Regions from separate parts of the Anaeromassilibacillus sp. Marseille-P3371 genome, predicted to be linked through region 1. Evidence: predicted binding sites of a transcription regulator. Region 1 holds the regulator's gene; the other holds the start of a gene.

Region 1 (3,158 bases):
ACACCCAAAGCTGGTTTCCCCGTACTATAGGCCGCCCGGACCATTCCACTGCCGCCGGTCGCCAGGACCAAGGATACGCCGGGATGGTTCATCAACGCATTGGTAGCCGCAATGGATGGCGCTGTAATCCACTGTATGCAGTCCTCCGGAGCGCCGGCCCTGACTGCGGCATCGCGCATCACCCGTGCAGCCTCGACAGAGGATTTTTGGGCACTTGGATGAAATCCGAAGATGATCGGATTGCGCGTTTTCATACAGATCAACGACTTGAAAAGCGTAGTAGAAGTTGGATTGGTAACAGGAGTGACACCGGCGACCACACCCACAGGTTCTGCCACTTCCACATAGTCCTCTAACTCATTTTCTTCCACAATTCCAACGGTTTTCTGGCCCTTAATGGAGTGCCAAATGTATTCTGTCGCAAAGATATTCTTGATAATTTTATCCTCGACAACGCCGCGTCCGGTTTCTTCATAGGCAAGTTTTGCCAACCGTACATGTTGGTCCAATCCGGCCAATGCCATAGCGTGAACAATGGAATCGACTTGTTCCTGGTTCATGTCCATAAAAGCCTGGAGGGCCTTTTGCGCCCGCTGAACCAGGCGATCAATCATTGTGTGTACTTCTCCTTCGGTGTCAGCCGCTGCCTCCCGTGCCCGTGCTTCCACAGCGGCATCTGTTTCGGATTCCGGGATGCCTGTTTTCTTTACCACAGGTACTTTTCTTGCTTTTTCATCCATACCTTGGTTCCTCCCCTGTTGTATTTGTTGGTAGTATCTCCTTGTGGAAAAGGAAATATGCTGAAAAGTAGGGGGAACTTGCGGCTTTTTGCGTATAAAGGCAGCGCGCAGTTGGAAAAAGAGCTTACTAGGAAGAAAAGCGCTTTGACACGTTCCTTTTGAGATGGAAACAGGTCATGGCTTAACAAAAATGAGTCCATAAAAAAGTGTGTCTCAAGGCTACGAATTTTGAATTCATAGGAAAGGAACATCCTTTTTTCTGTCTGGAAATAACATCGAAGTTTCTAAAAAGCGAGGGTATCCCAAAAGTCATAAAATGACTGAAGGATACCCTCGTTCTGCAAGGATCCGTAGGATCTACAGTTATTTTGTTGGATGCGTGGGATCGTTGGTGATGCGGTAACAAAGCGTCATCAAGCTGTCGTTCAGATGGACGTTTTCCACAATCGCATCGGCATATTTCATGCTGATGTCATAGTGACTAAAATTCCAGAAACAGCGGATACCCAACGCATACAGCCGGTCACTCAAGGATTCCACCGCACTTCGGGGAACACAGAGCACTGCCATGGTTGGCTTTTCAAGGTTACAAAAGCGCTCCAATGTACCGATGTTGCGCACGGTGAGCCCATTGATGGTTTGACCGATCTTTGTATCGGAATTGTCAAAAATCCCCACCAGCGTAAATCCCTCTGTTTCGAAGGAAAGATGGGAAGCGATGGCCCGCCCCAGATTACCTGCACCGATTAGTACCGCTTTGTAGGCATGGGATAGACCCAGAATGTTTCCGATTTCTGTACAGAGCTGATCCACCATGTAGCCGTATCCCTGCTGCCCAAACCCACCAAAACAATTGAGATCCTGGCGGATTTGGGAGGCGGTAAGCCCCAGTTTGGCCGAAAGCTCCGTTGAGGAGATGCGTGTAACGCCTTTTTCTCCCAAAAGTTTGAGGAATCGGTAGTACCTGGGAAGCCGCCGGATGACGGACATGGAGATATTTTCCCGTTTTGGCATAATTGATTAGGTCCTTTCTATTCAGAAAAAGAAAGCCAGTTGAGATTCCGCCGTCCGTGCGGAGTGCTTACAGCATTGCCACAAGGCGCTTGTCAATCTCTCTCAGGAAGGTTTCCGTATCCACGGTCGTTTTATTCGGAAGATTGGAAAGGCTGGCGAGATCGCCGGTCATAACGCCCTCTTCAATGGTCTGAATCGAAGCGTGCTCCAACTTGTCCGCAAAGTCCATCAGAGCGGAATTGCCGTCGAGTTCGCCGCGTTTACGCAGCGCGCCTGTCCAGGCAAACAACGTCGCCATGGAGTTTGTGGAGGTTTTTTCTCCCTTTAAGTGCTTATAATAATGACGCTGTACGGTGCCGTGTGCCGCTTCATATTCGTATACGCCGTCCGGGGAAACCAATACACTGGTCATCATAGCCAGGCTCCCGTAGGCGGTGGCGACCATATCGCTCATCACATCGCCATCGTAGTTTTTACACGCCCAGATATAACCGCCTTCAGAGCGGACCACGCGGGCAACGGCATCGTCGATCAAGGTATAGAAATACTCGATCCCTGCTGCATCGAATTTTTCCTTATATTCAGCGTCAAAGATCTCTTGGAAAATATCCTTGAACCGGTGATCGTACTGCTTGGAAATGGTATCCTTGGTTGCAAACCAGAGGTCCTTTTTGGCATCCAAAGCGTAGTTAAAGCACGAGCGCGCAAAGCTGCTGATGCTCTTGTCCAGATTGTGGATTCCCTGGATGATACCGGGGGTCTGGAAATCATGGATGGTAGCGCGCGTTTCCTTTCCCTCGGAATCCGTGACAACAAGCTCGGCCTTGGCGCCGGCTGGCACCTGCATCTCTACATTGCGGTATACGTCGCCGTAAGCATGACGGGCGATGGTGATGGGTTTTGTCCATGTGGGGATGAATGGCGTAATGCCTTTTACCAAAATGGGAGTGCGGAAAACCGTACCGTCCAACATGGCGCGGATGGTTCCATTCGGGGATTTCCACATCTCCTTGAGGTTATACTCTTCGACGCGCGCCGCATTCGGAGTAATGGTAGCGCACTTGACAGCCACGCCGTACTTTTTGGTGGCGTTGGCGCTGTCCACAGTCACCTGGTCGTTGGTTTCATCGCGGTGTTTGAGGCCAAGATCGTAATATTCAGTTTTCAGATCAATATAGGGCGTGAGAAGAATATCCTTTATCATCTTCCAGATGATACGGGTCATCTCGTCGCCATCCATCTCCACAAGCGGGGTGGTCATAGGAATCTTATTGGCCATGGGAAATCCCTCCATTACGTTCAATTTTATTTGGACTGCTCTCTTGTATAGTTCAGTAGGCCGCCAGCCAGGACCATCTCGCGCTGGCGCGCTGAGAGGACGGCCTCTGCTTCGAATTCAATCCC
Region 2 (3,158 bases), 1.7 Mb from region 1:
CCCACTCATGCTTGCATTACAATGCTCTAACAAATATAAAACAGAAAACTTTGAAAAAGAAGAGCGGTGAGATAAGAAACTTTTTAGGGACAGCCTGCGGCCGCCCTCTTCATTTTCTTAAAACAACGCTCTAATTCGCACCTTTTTATAATTTATCCGATCAGCAACGTTTCGATAGGAGAATCCCAAACACAAACTTTTATCCTGTACGATTTCCAAGGCGTAACAAAATGTATCCCTTTTCACCGCATGAACCGCCAAAATTGTTCTGCCAACCGTTTACTTTCGCACCATTGCTCTTGATAGAACTATATATCAGCCTTAAATAAAATACAAAATCCCCGCTCCTTTGTAAAACAAAGGAGCGGGGATTTAACGCTTGTTTTCGGTTTTAACCGCAGACCAAATTATTCGTGGTCAACCTTGTACATATGCTTGATGAGGTCGAGCACCTTGTTGCTGTAACCCCACTCGTTATCATACCAGGATACCAGCTTGACGAAATGGTCGTTCAGCATGATGCCAGCCTTCTCGTCAAAGATGGAAGTATGCGGATCGCCCAGGAAGTCGGAAGAAACAACCGCTTCATCGGTATAGCCGAGGATACCCTTCAGCTCACCCTCGGAAGCTTCCTTGATTGCCTTGCAGATCTCTTCGTAAGTGGTCTTGGTAGCCAGGCTTACAGTGAGGTCAACAACGGAAACATCCAGGGTCGGAACACGCATGGACATACCGGTCAACTTGCCCTTAACGGACGGAATAACCAGTGCGCAAGCCTTTGCAGCACCCGTAGAAGACGGAATGATGTTGCCAGCAGCAGCACGGCCACCGCGCCAGTCCTTCATGGACGGGCCGTCAACGGTCTTCTGGGTAGCGGTGGTGGAGTGAACCGTCGTCATGAGGCCCTCTACAATGCCGAACTTGTCGTTGATAACCTTGGTCAGAGGAGCCAAGCAGTTCGTTGTGCAGGAAGCGTTGGAAACAACCTTCATGTCCTTGGTGTAGGTGTCGAGGTTCACGCCGCAGACAAAAGTCGGGGTTTCCTTATCCTTTGCAGGAGCGGAGATAACAACCTTCTTAGCGCCAGCCTGAATATGAGCGGAAGCCTTCTCGGTGGTGCAGAACACGCCGGTGGACTCCACGACGTACTCAGCCTCAACAGTGCCCCACGGAATCTGAGACGGATCCTTCTCAGCAAAAACGCTGATCTCCTTGCCATTGACAACGAGCTTGCCGTTCTCAGCCTTTACGGTGCCATCGAAATGACCATGCATGGTGTCGTATTTCACCATGTAAACCATATAGTCGAGGTCGATGAACGGATCGTTGATGCCAACGATCTCAAAGGTCTCCGGCTGCGCAACAGCGGCACGGAAAACCAAGCGGCCAATGCGGCCAAAGCCATTAATGCCAACTTTAATAGACATAGAACTTGTACCTCCTGAATTTTATAGTGGTCTATCCTGCTATTATTTTATAGCATTCGAAACGATAATACAAGAGTTTGTCATAAATTTAACTTACATTTTTTAAATATTTTTCTGGAAAACACTTCAATTCTGTCCCTTTACCGTGCGAACCATCCCTTGAACGTTATTTGGCAATTGGCGAGCCGCAAATAAAAAGGATAAAATATAACACGCCATGCTTAAATTGACCAAATGCAACCCCGCAGGGAATAGTCCCGGAACCGTTCTCCCCATTGCCGCCATCAATAAAGTTGGAACAGAGGTCAACAACGCCATCAGTGCGGCGGGCAGTCCGGTGGCAACCATCATACGTCCGCTCTTCACGCTGTCAACGCCGGCAAACAATTTTGCCTGCGCAAACAGAAACAACAGAAGAAGGACAACCGAGAACATATCGTAAACATTTTCAGAAACATTGACCACCGCGGTATACGAAATGAATAGTAGAACCAGACAGATGCAACCCCAAACAGCGGGTAAAAGCGCAATCAATGGATGCATCCCCATGGGATTGCTCCCTGTTGCAAAGCCATAGGCGGCAAGAAAAATCGCCAAAGCTGCCAAAATACCCACGATTGCCATCGCCAGACCGATCACCCCAGCCGGGGTCGTGCTCTCGCCGTTTGCCGGAACCTGTGATAAGAGCGCGCTATACGTAAAAATATTGCCAATGGATTCAAACAGAAGCAGAGCGCCTGTCAATCCTGCTAAAACGGCTGTGGGAATACTCCGCAAAGGCGCATAGCCAACAGGCATCCGCTTACTCCCCATACAAATTACCATAATAGCGGCAAGTGCAACCAAAAGTACAATCACAAGCAGAGTTGTTGACATCGCGCCACCATTCAAAAAGCCAGTGTCCTCCTCCATCAATACCAATAGCTGATAAAGGCGCACTGGAAGCGCCACAACCAAAGCGACAAGGAAAACAATCCAGGCATGTTTCATAGACATATGAGATTCCCCTTTTTACATAGAATCAACCGACGCTGTATTCTATTTTACACAATAAAAACACCCTTAATTTTCCAATTTATAAAATAGAATAAAATGTTGCAAAAGGCAAAAAAGCCGCCAAACAGAGGATTCTACTGTTTGGCAGCTAAAATAGGCCTCAATCGCGCTGGTCGATTGGGATATATGTTTTTTCGTGTGTCAAAGAGCGATATGCGGGACGCATGATCCGCCCACAGGTCTCCATCTCTTCGATCCGATGGGCACACCAACCTGCAATACGGGAGACTGCAAACATCGGCGTATATAAGTCGCTCGGGATTCCCAACATTTCGTATACCAATCCTGAATAGAAATCCACATTCGCCGAGATGACTTTTTGATCGTTCTTTACCTTTGCGAATACATCCGGGGAGAGCTTTTCAACACGCTCAAACAGCTCGAACTTGCGAAGCAGTCCATGCTCTTCCGCCATCTTCCGCGCATTTTCCTTGAGAATAACTGCACGTGGATCGGAAAGTGTATACACCGCATGGCCCATTCCATAGATCAAACCAGAGCGGTCCCCTGCCTCTTTTCGGACAATCTTTTCCAGGTAACTCTCCACCTCGTCGTCGCTCTCCCAGTTTTCCACATGCTCCATCAAATCATCCATCATCGTCATAACGCGGTGGTTTGCTCCGCCGTGTCGCGGTCCCTTCAAAGAGCCAATCGCCGCGGAAATAGCGGAATAAA

The links. Region 1 encodes Rex, which represses fermentation and respiration genes when NADH is low (regulators of the CRP and FNR family bind a similar motif). Its sites were predicted from a motif close to ATTGTTAANNNNTTAACAAT; they were not measured.
Region 2: gap (type I glyceraldehyde-3-phosphate dehydrogenase) is a predicted target of Rex. The motif match lies at 1,504-1,523, and genes of this name have one in related genera.

What each region holds. Positions count from the first base shown of each region.
Region 1 covers NZ_LT835157.1:2,535,420-2,538,577, reverse strand. The annotation lists gene adhE (bifunctional acetaldehyde-CoA/alcohol dehydrogenase) at 1-740, opposite strand, end outside; gene B9Y59_RS10625 (redox-sensing transcriptional repressor Rex) at 1,104-1,754, opposite strand; gene B9Y59_RS10620 (NADP-dependent isocitrate dehydrogenase) at 1,822-3,033, opposite strand; gene B9Y59_RS10615 (aconitate hydratase) at 3,060-3,158, opposite strand, start outside.
Region 2 covers NZ_LT835157.1:850,304-853,461, reverse strand. The annotation lists gene gap (type I glyceraldehyde-3-phosphate dehydrogenase) at 408-1,427, opposite strand; gene B9Y59_RS02645 (hypothetical protein) at 1,554-2,423, opposite strand; gene B9Y59_RS02640 (citrate/2-methylcitrate synthase) at 2,584-3,158, opposite strand, start outside.